DNA from 3 places in the Clostridium malenominatum genome. Region 3 is predicted to be linked to each of the others. Evidence: predicted binding sites of a transcription regulator. Region 3 holds the regulator's gene; each other region holds the start of a gene.
What was found. Region 3 encodes Rex, which represses fermentation and respiration genes when NADH is low (regulators of the CRP and FNR family bind a similar motif). Its sites were predicted from a motif close to ATTGTTAANNNNTTAACAAT; they were not measured.
Positions count from the first base shown of each region.

Region 1: the regulator Rex is predicted to act here: its motif matches at 3,900-3,919, upstream of ABDZ69_RS08265 (flavocytochrome c).
Region 2: the regulator Rex is predicted to act here: its motif matches at 3,600-3,619, upstream of ABDZ69_RS03435 (flavocytochrome c).

Region 1 covers NZ_BAAACF010000001.1:1,623,113-1,629,626, forward strand. Annotated here, with positions in the region: gene ABDZ69_RS08250 (putative DNA modification/repair radical SAM protein) at 1-698, opposite strand, end outside; gene rpsA (30S ribosomal protein S1) at 796-1,947, opposite strand; gene ABDZ69_RS08260 (FMN-binding protein) at 2,052-2,399, opposite strand; gene ABDZ69_RS08265 (flavocytochrome c) at 2,425-3,861, opposite strand; gene ABDZ69_RS08270 (response regulator) at 3,967-4,665, opposite strand; gene ABDZ69_RS08275 (ATP-binding protein) at 4,662-6,236, opposite strand; gene ABDZ69_RS08280 (MFS transporter) at 6,248-6,514, opposite strand, start outside.
Region 2 covers NZ_BAAACF010000001.1:685,137-691,650, forward strand. Annotated here, with positions in the region: gene ABDZ69_RS03425 (AbrB/MazE/SpoVT family DNA-binding domain-containing protein) at 58-303, opposite strand; gene ABDZ69_RS03430 (insulinase family protein) at 525-3,452, shown strand; gene ABDZ69_RS03435 (flavocytochrome c) at 3,640-5,394, shown strand; T-box leader at 5,452-5,693, shown strand; gene ABDZ69_RS03440 (tryptophan transporter) at 5,778-6,278, shown strand; gene ABDZ69_RS03445 (M48 family metallopeptidase) at 6,330-6,514, shown strand, end outside.
Region 3 covers NZ_BAAACF010000001.1:331,966-338,479, reverse strand. Annotated here, with positions in the region: gene ABDZ69_RS01720 (electron transfer flavoprotein subunit alpha/FixB family protein) at 17-1,024, opposite strand; gene ABDZ69_RS01715 (electron transfer flavoprotein subunit beta/FixA family protein) at 1,044-1,823, opposite strand; gene ABDZ69_RS01710 (acyl-CoA dehydrogenase) at 1,840-2,979, opposite strand; gene ABDZ69_RS01705 (short-chain-enoyl-CoA hydratase) at 2,992-3,771, opposite strand; gene ABDZ69_RS01700 (redox-sensing transcriptional repressor Rex) at 4,035-4,667, opposite strand; gene abc-f (ribosomal protection-like ABC-F family protein) at 4,833-6,514, shown strand, end outside.

The DNA of each region.
Region 1 (6,514 bases), 1.3 Mb from region 3:
TCTCTATCGTTTTCTTTTGTTGCCCCTACAATAAGCTGAGTGCTTTGACCTCCTGGAACAAAGTTAGGTGAGTTTTTATATTTAATCTTTTCCTCTTTATTGTTATCAATCTGATTTTTTATAAATTTCATAGGAGTTATTATACTACTTATTTCCTTTTGAGGTGCTAAGAGTTTTAAGCTATTATTGCTTGGCAATTCAATATTAACGCTAAGCCTATCCACTAATTCTCCTAATCTTTTAATTAATAGTGGATCCGACCCAGGTATGGCTTTCATATGAATATAACCATTAAATTTATGAACATTCCTAAGTAATAGAGCCACCTTTGTTAATAGTTCCATAGTATAATTTGCATTTTTATATACAGCAGAGCTTAAGAATAAACCCTCAATATAATTTCTTTTATAAAAATTAATAGTTATATCTGCAATTTCTTCTGGGGTAAAAATACCTCTTTCTACATCATTTGAAATTCTATTTACGCAATAAGCGCAGTCATAAGAGCAATAATTAGTTAGCAAAATCTTTAATAAAGATATACACCTACCATCCTCAGTAAAACTATGGCATATCCCTGACGGACTAGCATTACCTAATCCATTATTTTTATTTTTTCTATTGCTTCCGCTAGAGGAGCAGGACACATCATATTTTGCAGCATCTGAAAGTATTCTTAGCTTTTCCTTTAATTCCATAAATATCACCCCAATTACAATTATACAGAACATATGTTCTTTTGTAAATATAAAAAAAGGAGCTTTAAACTCCTTTTTGACTTTATCTATATAATTATTATTTAAACAAATCTTTAAACAGCTCTCCTATAGTAAATCCTTCCTCTGTATCGTTGAATTTTTTCAATTCTTCTTCATAGGGATTGCTTGCGTTTTTAATGCTTAATGAAATTTTCTTTCCTTCATTATTTATGTCAATTACTTTCACTTTAACTTTATCCCCTAATTTAAGAACATCATCTACCTTTAATATTCTATCATCAGATATTTCACTTATATGTACAAGACCCTCTATTCCATCTTCTAGCTCTACAATGGCACCGAATTCCAAGAGCCTAACTACTTTTCCTTCTAGAATTTCTCCTGTTTTATACTTTACATTTTTCCAAGGATCATCTTTTACATCCTTAAGCGCTAGAGAAATTCTATTCTTACTTCTATCTAAATCAGTTATAAATACTTCAACCTCATCTCCAGCAGAAAGAATTTCTTCTGGTTTGTTTACCTTTTTCCATGACAGATCATTTATATGAATTAATCCTTCTACTCCCCCTAAATCTACAAAAGCACCATACTTCATTAGTTTAGTTACTTTTCCACTTACCTTTTCACCCACTTTAATACTATTCCATGTCTTTTCTTTGCTTTTCTCTTTTTCTTCTAATTGAATTTCCTTTGAGGATAACACTAGCTTTTCTTTATCTTTATCAAATTCTATGATTCTTGCTTTAAGTTCTTCCCCTACAAAATTATTTAAATTATCTATATATTGTGTAGAAATTTGAGATGCTGGTATAAACGCTCTTATTCCTTTTATAAAAGCTATTACTCCTCCTTTTACGCCTTCCTTAACCTTTACAGTTAAAACAGATTTTTTTTCAAAAGCTTCTTCTAAATCATCCCAATTCTTAACTACATCTGCTCTTTTCTTGGAAAGTAATACATTCCCTTCACCATCATTAATTTCTAGTATATATACAAAAATTTCTTCACCAGCCTTTAATATGTCATGAGGATTAACTTCCCCTTCAAAGGTCAATTCATTTTTAGGAACTACACCATCTGACATATATCCTATATTCACCAATACTTCTTCATCATTTAATGATATTACTGTACCTTTAACAACATCACCTTTATTAATTTTTCTCATTGATTTTTCAATGCTTTCTATAAACTCTTTCATTGTAACATCCTTTTGCTCTTCCATTTAACTCTCCCCTATCTATAAGTTTAATCATATATATATTATACCAAACTTTTATAAAATAAAAAGGAATCAGAGTCTACTGATTCCTTTAAATAATAAATTACTTATTTAGCTTGTGATAATGCATCATTTACAGCTGTTAAAACTGCTTTACTAGAAACTGTGGCACCTGTAATTGTATCAATACCTTCTGTTGACTGCTTTTTGATTATCTCTGGTATCAAGTTATCTTTAACTCCATCAAATATTCCATCGGTTTCTTTATGGTCACCAACTTGAATATCTTTTATTTTTCCGTCAGTTACCTGTACTGTTACAGTTAAATCACCATTATGTCCTTTAGTTGTTGATTTATATTCACCATCTTTAAAAGCTGATTTACTTCCTCCACAAGCAGTTAATGTTAATACCATAACTGTTGTAACTATGCCTGCTAAAAATTTATTTTTCATTATATACTCCTCCGTATTCTCTAAATTATTTTACAAATCCTGCTGCATTTTTTCCTGCTATTCTTCCAAATACAATTAAGTCTGCTAAAGCATTTCCACCTAATCTATTTCCACCGTGGATTCCTCCAGTTACTTCTCCTGCTGCATATAGTCCTTTTATAGCTTGTCCTGATTTGTTTAAAACTTCAGTATAAGTATTAATTTTTATACCACCCATAGTATGATGAACCGCTGGCTTAATTTCTATTGCATAATATTTTCCGTTTCCAAATTCACGTGGCATATCTGCTCTTCCAAACTCAGCATCCTTCTTACTCTTTACATATCCGTTGTAATTATCAACAGTTTTCTTTAATGCTGCTGGGTCAACGCTTAGCTTCTTAGCTAAATCTTCTACTGAATCTCCAACAACTGCTAATTCCATATCGATATACTTTTCAATGGCTTTTAAACTCTTTCTTACATTATCATCAAACAATAAATATGCTGTATTTTCCTTTTGTGCTAAAACTGCTTTTGAAACTACGTCTCTTGTGCCTATTTCATTAGTAAATCTTTTTCCTTCACGATTTATAAGTATAGCACCATTTCCTCTAACAGCTTCAGTGATCATAAATCCATTACTTGGAACTGCTGTTGGATGAGTTTGAATTTCTTCCATCTGAATTAACTCTGCTCCTAGTTTTTCAGCCATTATTATTCCGTCTCCATTTGCTCCTGCATGATTTGTTGTTCCAAATCCCTTTAGATTTTCATTGTATTTAACAAACATTTCTTCACTACCGCCAAATCCACCAGTAGTTAATACAACTGCTTTAGTATCTATAGTGTATTCTTTTCCTTCTTTATCTAAAGCTTTTACACCTTTAACATTTCCTTTATCATCTTTTAGTATTTCTAATGCTGTATTCATTGTTCTTACATCTATTTTCTTTTCTTCAGCTGCTTTTTTCAAAGTTTTAACGATTTCAGAACCTACATCTGCACCGCCCGTTGGTCTATGAGCTCTATTTTCACTTGCTCCTCCTAGTCTTCCAACATCTGTCAAATCCGCTCCTAAATCTGCTAGCCACTCTACTGCTTCAGCTGACTTTTCAGCTAGTAATTTAACTAATTCAGGTTCCCCTTTATTATATCCACCCTTCATGGTGTCATTATAGAACTTTTCTACTGTATCGTTAATTTTATTTGCTTTTTGAAATTTGGTTCCTGCTGCATTTATTCCACCAGTGGCTCTAAGAGTATTCCCTCCAACCATAGGCATTTTTTCTAGAACTATTACATTGGCTCCCACATTTTTAGCCTCTACAGCTGCAGCTAGTCCAGCTCCTCCTGCTCCTATAACCACTATATCTGTTTTAACGGAATTTGATACAGCTGGTTTACTATTGCCACAACCTGCTAGTACCGTTGTTGTTATTATTGCTGCATTAACTACTGACATTAATTTTTTTATCTTCATAAATTATACCCCTTTCCAATCTACTTTGACCTTATTATATTGTTAATTTTATAACATTTCAATATTTGATTCATATTTTTATTTTTGGTCATTTTGTTCGGAAATTTACAAATTTATCTTGTACATATGCTTTGGTCTTCCAACCCTACCATATTCTAATTTAATAACAAGTTTACCTTCCTTGGACATATGCTCTAAATATCTTCTCACAGTAATCCTTGCCATACCAAGCCTTTCAGCAACTTCCTCTGCAGTAAAATACTCTTCTTTAAGAGATATAAGAAAATCCCATATTTTAAAATAAGTAAACTTGTTCAACCCCTTATCTAAATCTTCCGTGGAGGTCAATCCCTCTTTTTCTTCTTCTTCATGAGACATATTGTTAATCATTTCATCAATAATATTTTGTTCTATAGACTCATAGCTTTTTAGTTTTATAAATCTTTCTTTATAAGTCTTAATGGCTTCTTCAAATCTTTCAAAAGTAAAGGGCTTTATTAAATAATCAACAGCTCCATACATAAAGGCCTCCTTTACTGAGTTTTTACTTTTATCTGCAGTTATTAAAATAACGTCACAGTAAATTTCATTTTTTCTTAAAAACTTTAAAAAATCTAAACCATTTTCTCTTGGAATGTAAATATCCAATAAAATTAAGTCTGGTTTATCCTGCTTTAAGTATTCATGGGCTTCTTTTAAACTTCCTACAGAAGAAGATAACTCAAAACCTTCAATCTTGTTTAAAAACTTCCCATTAATGTCTCTAACCATGGGATCATCTTCTATAATCATAACTTTTATCATTTACTTATCTTTCCTTTCATAGGTATTTTAACAATAACTCCTGTTCCATCATTAACTTGATATTCTATGGTGCCTTTAGCCTTGTCTACAATATTTTTTACTATGTGCATTCCATAACCCCTTTGCCCTTCCTTAGTAGAAACTCCTCTTTCAAATATCTTATGCTTTATACTTTCCTCTATTCCGTGACCATTATCTTCAACTATTATATTTAAAAAACTTTCATCATTATAAATATTAAACTTAACTATACCACTACCATCTGTCTTTACGGCCTCTATAGCATTATCAACTAAATTTCCTACTATTGAAGATAGATCATCGGAATTTAATTCTTCAGGTAAAAAATCTAACTTTGCCTTATCACATATTAAAAATTCTACCTTTTCTTCTTCAGCTTTATTATATTTTGATAAAAGTAGTCCTTGTAATGGCAAATTATTTATATCTTTATTTAATATATCACTAATTTCTCTTCTCTTATTACCCACTTTTGATATATATTCTATTGCTTTATCATATTCTTCTAATTGAATTAACCCTGATATAGTATGAAGCTTATTCATAAATTCATGATTTTGTGCTCTTAAAGACCATAATATTTTTTTAATTCCAGTCAATTCTTCTGCTAGTTCTTTCATTTCTGTAAAATCTCTAAAATTTATAACCACTCCTAAGGGATTTTTATCATAATCCATAAGAATATTATAATTACAAATAATATTTCTATTATTATTTATTCTATTTTCAATATTTTTTATAGAGGTTCTTTTTTCTAAAACCTCTAAAATGGAATAATCCTTTATATAGTTTATGATATTTTTCCCTAAATCTTTATTGTTTAGAGACAATAATTGCGATGCCACATTATTATAATTTATTATATTTCCCTTAGTATCTACTGCCACAATTCCTTCCCGAATGCTTTCAATAATGGCTTCCTTTTGACTTAACAATAGTGCTATTTCCTCAGGTTCTAACCCATATATGCTTTCCTTTATACTATAGGCTAGAAGCGAAGCTCCTAATATTCCAATAGTTAAACTTAGAATCAAAAATGGTATGAATTTAGAAAACTTTTGATATATTTCTTTGTTAACATTTCCAATCAATATACCTACTACCACAGCTCCAACTTGAACTCCATCTTTATATACTGGAGCAAATCCCCTTAATGAAGGTCCTAAGGTTCCTACCGCTTCGGATACATAACTTTCTCCGGTAGATAGCACCAATTCTTCATCTCCTCCTACAAAAGGCTTACCAATATTTTCTTCATAGGGGTGAGAATATCTCACTCTATCCATATCAATAACAACAATGAACTGCACATTTGTTTGTAGTCTTAATCTTTCTACATAAAATTGAATTGAGCCTCGAGTATCTTTGTCTCTTAAATCATTTTTTATTAAATCTATAGTAGAAACTGTTTTAGCAAGCTTTAGCACTTCTTTTGAGCGTTCTTCTTTAATGAGCCTTCTCATTTCTGTAAAAGATAAATATCCCGTAAGCGTTATAACAATACTTAGTATCACTGTTATATATGTAGTTATTTTGCTTTGTAGCTTCATACTTCCTCCTATTATTGTATATTTATAATTTCTTTCTTAAAACTAAAAATCAATGAAATAAAAATAAGACTTAAAGCTGTAATAAACATTAAATTTATCAACGAAAACTTATCTACTAATCTCCCTCCTAGTACCATAGATATTGGAGTAACTGCCATAACCATAGTGCTAGACAGAGCATTAACTCTACCTAAATATTTTTTTAATACAATCTTTTGCATTAATATATTAATAGTTATGTTAATTATAGCATTAAAAATACCCATTGCTCCCATTGA
Region 2 (6,514 bases), 350 kb from region 3:
AACTATTATTATAACAATAATAATAAAAAGCTTGCAAATTTTGCAAGCTCTTTTATATTATTTATCTTCTTTTAATTCTTTTAAACAGTTTTGGCAAACTATTTTTCCCTTATAGTGTATGATATCCTTTGCATCTCCACAGAAAATGCAAGAAGGGTTATATTTCTTTAGTATTATTTGCTCACCATCGACAAAAATTTCTAAGGAATCTTTTATCTCAATATCTAAAGTTCTTCTTAATTCTATAGGAATAACTATTCTTCCGAGTTCATCGACTTTTCTCACTATACCTGTTGATTTCATTAAAAAAATCCTCCTTAATACAATATTCGACTTATATTAATAAAATAATAACAGAAATAACATAATTAGTCAATAAGTTATTTTGTTATTTAAGCAAGTTCAATAAATACAATAAAAAATAAATTTATATAAAATTAATATTTTTTTGTGCATTAATTGCCTATAATATAGTTTATGAGGGATTAATTATTAATGTTAACGAATTTATAGGAGGAAAAGAAATGAATTTTGAAATTAACAATATTTATAGTGGGTTTAAGCTATTGAAAAAAGAAAGAGTTGAGGAAATTAATTCTCTAGCTCTTATTTTTCAACATGAAGGGACAGGAGCTAAATTATTAAAGCTAGAAAATGATGAGGATAACAAAGTTTTTTCCATAAGCTTTAGGACTCCACCCCATGATAGTACAGGAGTTGCGCATATATTGGAACACTCAGTTTTATGCGGTTCTAGAAAATTTCCTTCAAAGGAACCTTTTGTAGAATTAATAAAGGGTTCTTTAAATACTTTTTTAAACGCTATGACCTTTGCAGATAAAACTATGTATCCTGTGGCAAGCAAAAATAAAAAGGACTTTTATAATTTGATGGATGTATATTTAGATGCAGTACTTTATCCTAATATATATAAACATCCACAAATATTTATGCAGGAAGGATGGCATCACGAATTAGAGGATTTAAAGGGAGAAATAGCTTATAAGGGTGTAGTTTATAACGAAATGAAAGGAGCTTTCTCTTCGCCGGAATCAGTTTTAATGAGAAAAATACAAGAATCTCTATTTCCAGACAATACATATGGAGTAGAATCTGGAGGGGATCCAGACCATATACCTGAGCTAACCTATGAAGACTTTATAGGCTTCCATAAAAGATATTATCATCCATCTAATAGTTATATATTTTTATATGGAGACGGAGAAACTTTAGAAGAGTTAAATTTTATTAACGATAATTACTTAAAGGATTTTGAGAAAATAAATATAGATTCTTCAATTAGACTTCAAAAACCATTTAATGATATCCTTGAAAGAGTAGTAGAATATCCAGTTTCACAAAATGAAGGGGAAGAGGATAAAACTTTTTTAAGTCTAAACTTCGCTGTGGGAAAAGCTACGGATAGGGAGCTTTATTTATCCTTTGAAATATTAGAACACTTATTACTTGAAACCCCCGCAGCTCCACTTAAAAAAGCTTTACTTCAAAGTGGCATAGGAAAAGATGTATTCGGAAACTTTGATAATAGTATGCTGCAACCTGCTTTAAGTGTAATAGTAAAGAATTCAAATGAAAATAAAAAAGAAGAGTTTAAAAAATTAGTATTTAATACTTTAGAGGAATTAGCCACTAAAGGTATAGATAAAAAATTAATAGAATCCTCTTTAAATGTAAAAGAATTTTCATTAAGAGAAGCAGATTATGGTGGTTATCCTAAGGGACTTATATATGGTATAAAGTGTATGGATAGCTGGCTATATGATGAAGATCCATTAATGCATTTAAACTACGAGCCTCAACTAAACAGTATAAAGGAAAAAGCTGAGAAGGGATATTTCGAAAATCTTATAAAAGATTACTTATTAAATAGTAAACACAGTTCTCTTTTAGTAGTTAAACCTAAAAAAGGATTAGCAGATGAGAAGGAAAAAAATATAAAAGAAGAGTTGAAAAAGTATAAAGAAAGCCTAAATAAAGAAGAACTTCAGAAAATAATCCATGAAACAGAAGAATTAATAAAAAGACAAAATACTCCTGATTCTCAAGAGGACATAGAAAAAATTCCTCTATTATCAATAGAAGATATAAGTAGAACTGCTGAAAAGCTCCCTATTGAAGTTTTAGAAGAAGAAGGTATAAAAGTATTAAAACATAACATATTTACCAATAAAATAGCCTATGTAAATTTATATTTTAACACTTGTAATGTGCCCCAGGAGCTAATTCCATATATAGGGCTCTTAAGTGGAATATTAGGTAAGGTAAGTAGTGAAAACCTAGACTATGAAGAACTATCTAAGGAAGTAAACATAAACACAGGTGGAATATACTATTCATCAACTGTTTATTCTGATAACAATGAAATTGATGGATTTAAACCTATGTTTAAAGTTAAAGCTAAGTCATTAATATCTAAGCTGTCAAAGCTATTTGAATTGATAAGTGAGCAAGTTGCAAATAGCAAATTTGATGATTATGCAAGAATAAAAGAAATAATATCTGAGTTAAAATCAAGAATGGAAATGACTATTTTTGATAGAGGACATATGGTAGCAGCTGGAAGGGTAGCTTCTTATTTTTCATCTTCGGCAGCATATTCGGAGAGGGTATCGGGCATAAATTTATATCATTTCATAGTAGAGCTGGAAAAGAATTTTGAAAATAAGAAAAAAGAAATAGAGCTTAATTTAGTTAAAGTATCCCAGATAATATTTAATAAAAGTAACCTTACAGTGAGTGTTACCTTAGAAGAAGAGGATTATGAAGAGTTTAAGAAGGTGATGCCTAATTTAATAAAAGCTTTAGGAGATAACGCTTTTGATAAATGTTCCTATGATTTTAAATTAAAGGCTGAAAATGAAGGAATGATGACTTCGGGTAAAGTACAATATAATGCAAAAGGATACAATTTTAAAAAAGTAGGATATTGTTACTCTGGAACAATGCAAGTGCTTAAAACAATTATAAGTTTCGATTATCTTTGGAATAAAGTAAGGGTTAAGGGTGGAGCATATGGTTGTTTTGGAGGATTTAATAGAAATGGAAATATGTATTTTGTATCCTACAGAGATCCGCATCTATCAAATACATTAAAAGTTTATGATGAATCCGTAAGCTATATAGAAAACTTTACTGAAGATAAAAGAGGAATGACAAAATATATTATTGGAACAATAAGCGATATAGATTCACCACTAACTCCTTCCATGAAGGGTGAAAAAGCAGCAGCAAATTATTTTAGTGGAATCACACATGAAGACATGCAAAGAGAAAGAGAAGAAATACTGCATACAGATATAGAGGATATAAAAAATTTAGCTCCCATGGTTAAAGCATGTATGGAAGAAAAAAATATTTGTGTTCTGGGAAATGAAGAAAGAATAAAAGAAGAGAAAGAGTTATTTAATAATCTTATACATTTATTTGAATAATGTTAATAAAAAAACAAGCTATGGATAAAAATAATCTATAGCTTGTTTTTTATAGAGTTGAATTACCTCTTTAATCTCAACTATTATAGTGATATTTAAATTGTAGCCCTCGATACTTGACATATATTGTAAGGTGGTTGTATAATGATTGTGTAAAATATAACAAACTTTGAAGGGGATGTATTAAATGAAAAAGTTTAGAAAACTTGGGATGGTTATGGCTTTAATTTTCATGTTTTCACTAACAGGTTGTAGTGGAAGCAAAAATACTTCAGGGGATAAAGCAAAATTTAAAGCGGGAAAATATACCGCTGAAGCAAAAGGACATAATGGAAATATTAAGTTAGAGGTAGAAGTAGACTCAGAAAAGATAAAAGATATTAAAATACTAGAACATAAAGAAACTAAAGGACTTAGTGATCCAGCCCTAAACGATATACCGAAGTATATAATAGAGAAACAAAATTTAGCAGTAGATACTATTTCAGGTGCAACAGTTACAAGTGAGGGTGTTATAGAGGCTATAACTCTTGCATTAAAGAGTGCAGGAGGTAATATTGAAGAACTAAAAAAAGCTTCTGGTAGCGCTGATTCAACTAAAAGGGAGTTGGTAAAAAAAGAAGCTGACGTAATAGTTATTGGAGCTGGTGGAGCAGGAATGTCAGCTGCAGTTGCTGCTGCTGAAGAGGGAGCAAAGGTAATTGTAATAGAAAAAATGCCTATGATAGGTGGAAATACAATTAGATCTGGTGGAGCATATAATGCAGTAGATGTTGAAACTCAAAAGAAACAAGGTATTGAGGACTCAATTGAAAAGCATTTCAAACAAACCTATGAAGGTGGAGATAAAAAAGGGGACGAAAAATTAGTTAAAATACTTGTTGAGGAATCACTTAATGGAAAGAAGTGGCTACAATCTTATGGCATGAAGTTTAATGAAAAAATAGGCTCAGTTGTAGGTTCATTATGGACAAGAACTCATCAAGCTTCAGACCCAGCAGGAACAGGATATATGAACACATTAAAAGAGGCAGGAGACAAATTAGGAGTTGAGTTATTACTTAATACAAAAGCTACAGAACTTATAATTGAAGATGGTAGAGTAGTAGGGGTTAAAGGTGAGGATAAAGATAAGAATCCACTTGAATTTAGAGGTAAAAAAGGCATAGTTATTGCTACTGGTGGATTTGCTGCAAATGTAGAGATGAGAACAAAATATGTTCCAAGTCTAACAGCAGACAAGCCAACTACTAACCATCCAGGAGCAACTGGAGATGGCATAATTATGGGTGAAAAGGCAGGAGCTGATTTAGTTGGAATGGAATATATTCAACTACTTCCAATGGCTATAGAACTTACTGGACCAACTATAAATGTAGAGAACTCTATATTTATAAATAAAGAAGGTAAGAGATTTATAAATGAAGATAATAGAAGAGATAAATTATGTGAAGCAATCATGAAGCAAAAAGATGGACAATATTATATGATAAATGATTCTCAAATAGTAAAAGAAAAGAATGAACTAGGTGACAAGGTAGATGAATTAATAGAAAGAGGAATAGTTATAAAGGCTGACTCAATAAAAGAATTAGCAGAAAAAATTAAAGTTGATGAAAAAATATTGCAGGGAACCATTGATGAGTTTAATAAGGCTGTAGATAACAAAAAAGATTCCTTTAATCGTGCATTATGGAAAAATAAAATAAATAAGGCACCATACTATGCAACTTTAAGACATCCAGCAGTTCACCATACTATGGGTGGATTAAAAATTAATGAAAAAACTCAAGTTTTAAATAAATCAGGAGAAGTTATTCAAGGCTTATATGCAGCAGGAGAGGTAACTGGAGGAATACATGGTGGAAATAGATTAGGAGGAAATGCACTTCCTGATACTATAGTTTACGGTAAGATAGCAGGAAAAAATGTGGTTAAGTAAAAAAGCACTTGAAAATTTAGAAATAAAGTGGTAAACTTAAAAATAAATTTAACATATTTAAACTCGTTGACAAGGAAGAGTAATTAAAAATGATTATTTTCAGAGAGTGGAGGACGGTGTAATCTCCATAATATAAATTTTAATGAATGGACCTTGTAGAAGTAAACCGAAATCTTTTTAAGAGAGTAGTATTTACCGGAAACCCACCGTTAAAAGGGTCAGGATATGTTAGTATCTGGATTAGAGATATGTCTTTTGACATAATTTAGGTGGTACCGCGAATATACTTCGCCCTATTTTTATAGGGCGGAGTTTTTTTATTTTATTAAACAATAGCGCGCTTTTGTAATATAAAAAATTATTAATTGAAGGGAGTTTTTATTATGTCATTAAAAAAATTTGTTTTAAGTTCAGTTCTATTAGCGGTAGGTTTGCTGCTACATCAAGTGTCACCCAATTTTGTATTTGGTTTGAGACCAGATTTTCTTCTTATAATGATGTTTATTTCTTTATCTTTCGTGGAAGATTTTAAGTATGTGTTTGTAATTGGATTAGTTTCAGGAGTGTTAACAGCTCTTACCACTACCTTTCCAGGAGGACAACTTCCAAATATAATAGATAAAGTAATTACTGCGCCGGCGGTGTATATGTTGATGAGAGTTTTTAATACTAAATTAAATGGGAAAATTGGAACTATTATTATAGGCTTTTTGGGTACACTAATAAGTGGTACAATATTTTTGTTATCAGCTTTATATTTAGTAGGTTTGCCAGCTAGTTTAGGAGTACTATTTCCAACAGTTTTAGTTGCAGCTTTTTTGAACTCTATGTGTATATCTTTTATAACAAAAATATTAAATGTTACATTAAAATATTCTAACTAGATTATATATAAATCATGTTTATAATATAATAGTCATAAAGGGGGGAGAAGTTTGAGAAAATCTTTTTATTTAACCATAGGTATATTTTTTACCGTAATATTTTTATTTGTCTTTTCTGTGAGATATTTTGAAAATGCCAACATGGAAAAATTGAAAAATACTAGTGGGTATTCTATAGTACTAGATAATGGAGAAGAAATAACCTTATCAAAGGTATCGGATAAGGCTATAGAATA
Region 3 (6,514 bases):
TTTATATATTTCTATGCTAGTTATTTATTGTAGCCTTTAAGCTTTCTATTAATTCAGGAATTATTTTCTTATAATCTCCAACTAATGCTAAGTCTGCTGCTTTCATTAATGGAGCTGAGTCATCTTTATTTATAGCGATTATGAAATCAGAATCCTGCATACCAGCTAAGTGCTGAATTGCCCCTGAGATACCAACAGCTATATATACCTTAGGTCTAACAGTTTTTCCAGTTTGACCTACCTGTAAGGATTTATCAATCCAAGCATTATCAATGGCAGCTCTTGAACCAGCAATGCTTCCACCCATAAGGTCAGCTAATTCCTTTAATATATCAAAACCTTCTTTAGAACCTACACCTCTACCACCGGATACAAGAACTTCAGCTTCTCCAATATCCATAACATTTTTAGCTATTTTAACTACATCTTCAACTTTTAATCTTATATCAGCTGCTTCTAAGTTCGCAGAAATAGTTTCTATTTCTCCTTTTCTTGAAGGGTCTTTAGCTAATCTTTCAAAAACTCCTGGTCTTACCGTTGACATCTGTGGTCTATGTTCAGTACAGATGATTGTAGCCATTAAGTTTCCACCAAAAGCAGGTCTTGTCATTAATAAATGATTTGGTCCTTCTTCTATATCAAGTCCTGTACAGTCAGCTGTTAATCCTGTTTCTAGTCTTCCAGCAACTCTAGGTCCTAAATCTCTTCCTATGTAAGTTGCTCCAACTAAAATTATTTCAGGTTTCTTTTCATTTACTATTTCACAAATTACCTTTGTGTATGCATCTGTAGTGTAATGTTTTAATAATGGATGTTTAGCATATACAACCTTATCAGCTCCGTAAGCTATTAATTCGTTGCAAGCTTCTTCCATGTTGTTTCCAAGAAGCAGAGCTGTTAATTCTACTCCTAATTTATCTGCAATTTCTCTTCCTTTTCCAACTAATTCAAGAGAAACCTTTTGTAATTTACCGTCTCTTTGTTCAGCAAATACCCAAACGCCTTTGTAATCTGCTATATTCATCTTAAAATCCCTCCTACTATTAGATATAGTGTTTTTCCTTTAATTTTGCAACTGCAAGCGCTGCTGCTTCTTTAGCTGGTAAGTTAACAATTTCACCTTTACCCTTAGCTTCTTTAGTAGTTGATTTTTTAACCTTTGTTGGTGAACCTGCAAGTCCAAGAAGGGATTTTTCTACTCCTAGGAAATCTGCATTCCAAACTTTTATTTCCTTATCGAAAGCTCCAAATATATGGCTTACATGCATATATCTTGGCTCGTTTAATTCTTTTATAGCTGTTAAAAGCACTGGCATTTTAACTGTGATATTTTCATATCCATCTTCCCAAGCTTTTCTAACCTTTAATTCTTCTCCAGCCACTTCAACTTTTTCAACATAAGTTATTTGTGGTAAGTTTAAGTGTTCAGCAATTTCTGGACCAACCTGAGCTGTATCTCCATCTATTGCTTGTCTTCCTGCAAATACTAAATCATATTCTAATTTTCCTATAGCTGCTGCAAGAACTCTTGAAGTAGCTAACGTATCAGCACCAGCAAATGCTCTATCTGATATTAATATAGCTTCATCTGCTCCCATACATAATGCTTCTCTTAAAGCAACTTCTGCTTGTGGAGGTCCCATTGTTATAATAGTAACCTTACCATTAGTTTTTTCTTTTAATACTAAAGCTTCTTCTAAAGCATTTTTATCATCTGGGTTTATTATTGATGGAACCCCTTCTCTTATAAGAGTTCCTGTAACTGGGTCAATTTTTACTTCTGTTGTATCTGGAACTTGTTTTAAACAAACAATTATATTCATTACTTGAACCCTCCTACTATTTAAATATGTTTCCTGAAATAACCATCTTTTGAACCTGTGAAGTTCCTTCGTAAATTTCAGTTATCTTAGCATCTCTCATCATTCTTTCAACTGGGTAGTCCATAGTATATCCATATCCTCCGAATAATTGAACCGCCTTAGTTGTTACATCCATAGCAACGTTTGCTGCATGTAATTTAGCCATAGCTGCATCTACTGAATATGGCATCTTATTTTGTTTCTTCCAAGCAGCTTTGTAAACTAATAGTCTTGCAGACTCAATAGCTACTTCCATATCTGCCATCATCCAAGATAATCCTTGGAATTTATATAATTCTTTCCCGAATTGTTTTCTTTCTTTCATGTAGTTTTGAGCTTCTTCAAAAGCACCTTCTGCTATACCAAGAGCCTGAGCTGCTATACCAATTCTTCCTCCATCAAGAGTTTTCATTGCTATTCCAAAGCCTTTTCCTTCTTTTCCAATCATGTTTTCTTTTGGAACTTTAACATCTTCAAAGATAAGCTCAGTTGTTGAAGAACCTCTTATACCCATCTTTTCTTCAACTTTACCTATGGAGAATCCTGGCATTCCTTTTTCTAATACAAATGCTGTTATTCCCTTAACACCCTTACTTCTATCTGTCATACCAAATACTATGAATACATCTGCGTATCCACCATTTGTTATAAATATTTTAGTTCCATTTAATAAGTAATGATCTCCCATATCAACTGCTATGGTTTGTTGTCCTGCAGCATCTGTTCCTGCATTTGGTTCAGTTAATCCGAAAGCACCAAGCTTTTTACCTGAACAAAGGTCTGGTAAATATTTTTGCCTTTGAGCTTCTGTTCCATTTTCATATATTACTGAAGCACATAATGAAGTATGGGCTGAAACTATAACACCTGTAGTACCACATACCTTTGATAATTCTTCAACGGTTAGTATATAGGATAATATGTCTCCACCTGCTCCGCCATATTCTTTAGGGAATGGTATTCCTAGCATTCCTAATTTACCCATTTTTTCAACGTTTTCCACTGGGAACATATGCTTAGCATCTACTTCTGCTGCTATTGGTTTTACTTCGTTTATAGCAAATTCTCTAACCATTTGCTTTACAAATTCTTGTTCTCTAGTTAATGCAAAATTCATTACCCTTACCTCCTATTTATTTCTGAAGCACTTATCTCTTTTTTCAACAAATGCTGTCATTCCTTCTTTTTGGTCTTCTGTTGAGAAGCATTCACCGAAAACTTCTGCTTCATAAGATATAGCTGTGTCAATATCGCATTGCACTCCTCTATTTATAGCTGCCTTACAAAGTTTTACAGCTATTGGAGCATTGTTAGCTATTTTCTTAGCCATTTCTTTAGCTTCTTCCATTAATTTCTCTGGTTCCACAACTTTGTTTACAAGACCTATTCTTAAAGCTTCTTCTGCTCCAATTATTTCTCCAGTAAAAATTAATTGTTTAGCCATAGAAGCTCCAACTAGTCTTGGCAATCTTTGAGTTCCACCAAAACCTGGTGTAATTCCAAGTCCTACCTCAGGTTGTCCAAACTTTGCCTTTGCGGAAGCTAATCTGATATCACATGCCATGGATATTTCGCATCCTCCACCTAGGGCAAAGCCATTTACAGCTACTATAACTGGTTTTTCCATAATTTCTAATTTTCTAAACACTTTATTTCCAAGTAATCCAAATTTTCTGCCTTGATTAACATTTAAGTCCTTCATTTCAGTTATATCTGCTCCAGCTACAAAAGCTTTTCCAGCTCCTGTAAGAATTACTGCTAGAACCTCTTCATCTTCTGCTAAAACATCAATTGCTATGTCTAACTCTTTTAAAGTTTCTGAATTTAAAGCATTTAATGAAGCTGGTCTATTAATGGTCATTATCGCAACATTTCCCTCTTTTTCGACTAAGATATTCTTAAACTCCATAAGTATCCCGTCCCTCCTTATTTTTTCTTCGACCAATTTGTTAATAATATAACAAATTATTTAAAAAAATATATCAATCACACTCTTTCTATATTATATACTCTTACTTTTTATTTTTCAATATCAAATTTAATTTTACTTTTAATTTATACATCAGCCCTTTAATTAACATATACTTAACAATAAAAAGTCCTACAATTAGACTTATCTAACCATAGGACTTTTTATTGTTATTGTATTGACAATTAATTATCATTAAAATACTATTCTTCGTGGCTCATTAAGTAGCTTAAAGTTAATAAGCTATCACTTAAATGTACGTTTTCAGTGTGGATTCCTTCAGGGACTATCAAATCCACTGGTGCGAAATTCCATATACTCTTAACATCATTTTTAATTAAAATATCACATACCCTTTGCGCGCTTCTACTAGGCACACATAATACACCAATATCAATTGCATTATTCTTTAAGTATCCCTCTAAAGTATCAATATCTTTTATTTCTATATCTCTGATCTTGATACCTACAAGCTTTGGATTTATATCAAAAATAGCCTTTAACTTGAATCCTAATTTTTCAAAGTACGTATAGTTTGCTATGGCCTGACCTATATTACCTGCTCCAAGTAATACCATAGAATATTCTCTGTCAATACCCAAAATATTACTAATTTGACTATAGAGATCTTTTACATTGTATCCATATCCTTGCTGTCCAAAGTCTCCGAAGCAGTTTAGATCCTGTCTAATTTGTGAAGCAGTAAATCCAATTTTCCTACTTAATTCTTTAGAGGAGATTCTGTCTACATCATTTTTTAGTAGCTCAGATAAATATCTATGATATTTAGGTAATCTCTTTATAACCGCCATTGATATATTTTTTTTCTTATCCATCCTTACACCTCTTGCGAATTAATTTTTACACTCAATTTATTTTATCATAACATTGATAAATCTTCTACATATTTATCCATCAAAGTTTATTATATAATAAATAAATTTAAACTACAAATTTTATCTTTTACGTAGTACAATAATAAACGTAAGAGGTGAAATTAAATGATTATTTTAAGTTGCAAAGATTTATTTAAAAGCTATGGCATAGATACAATTTTAGATAGAGTCACCTTTGGAATTAATGAAGGTGACAAAATAGGTCTTATAGGGGCCAACGGTGCAGGAAAATCAACTTTATTGAAAATAATATCTGGGATTATTGATTATGATGATGGAGAGCTCTTCATAGATAAAAATAAGAAAGTAGGCTATCTATCTCAGCATCTTTCCTTAGATTCTAATAATACTATTTATTCTGAAATGCTTTCTGTATTTAGCGAACTACTTGCCCTTGAAGAAAAAATAAAAGACCTTGAGTTAAAGATGAATGAACCCTATGATGCTAACAATGCAGATTATCATAATAAAATCATAAATGAATACACTATTTCCACTGAGTTATACACTAATAAAAATGGATATACCTACAAAGGTGAAATTTCTCGTGTGTTAAAAGGCTTAGGTTTTAATGAAGAGGATTTTGATAAAGAAATAAGAATATTAAGTGGGGGACAAAAAACCCGAGTTGCACTTTGCAAACTTCTTCTTGTTAATCCTGAAATACTTTTATTGGATGAACCTACAAACCACCTTGACTTAGATGCTATTGAATGGCTAGAAGAATATTTAAAGTCCTATAAGGGTTCTATAATAATTATATCCCACGATAGATTCTTTTTAGATGCTGTAACTAATAGGACTATGGAACTTCTAAATGGTAAAATGCTTTCTTATGATGGTAACTATACAAAATTTATAGAGTTTAGGAAAAAGGACTTTGAAAATAGATTAAAAGCTTATAACCTTCAACAAGCTGAAATTAAAAGACAGGAAGATATAATAGAAAGATATAGATCCTTTAATAGAGAAAAAAGTATACGAGCCGCAGAAAGTCGTCAAAAGGCATTAGATAAAATTGAGAGAATTGATAGTCCAGATAAAGATCCTACGGGAGCCAAAATAAAGTTTACGGCTCAAATAACTAGCGGAAATGACGTTTTATACATGGAAAACTTGTCTAAAAGCTTTGGAGATAAAAAATTATTTTCTAATATAAACATGGATATAAAAAGAGGTGAAAAAATTGCCCTAATTGGAGAGAATGGAAGAGGCAAAACTACTCTTTTAAAAATTATCATGGAAAAAGAAAATAAAGATAATGGAATAGTAGTCCTTGGAAAAAACGTATTTATAGGCTATTACGACCAAGAACAATCTAACTTAAATATAGAAAACACCATAATTGATGAGGTTTGGGATGAATTCCCTAATATGACTACTACAGAAATACGCTCTGCCCTAGCAGCCTTCTTGTTTAGAGGTGAAGAAGTTTTTAAAAAGATTTCAACCCTAAGCGGAGGAGAAAAGTGTAGAATTAATCTTTTAAAACTAATGCTATCAGAGTCAAATTTATTATTACTAGACGAACCAACAAATCACTTAGATATCATGTCCCGCGAGGCACTAGAAGACGCTATCATGAGCTATGATGGTACTGTATTGCTAATCTCCCATGATAGATATTTCTTAAATAAGGTTATTAATAGAATTTATGAGCTAAAAGAAACAGAGGTTAAAGAGTATCTAGGTAATTATAATTATTATGTAGAAAAGAAAAAAAATCCCCTTCGTTTTGCCTATGAAGAAGAAATTGAAGGAAAATCAAAAACTCAAATTCAACAAGA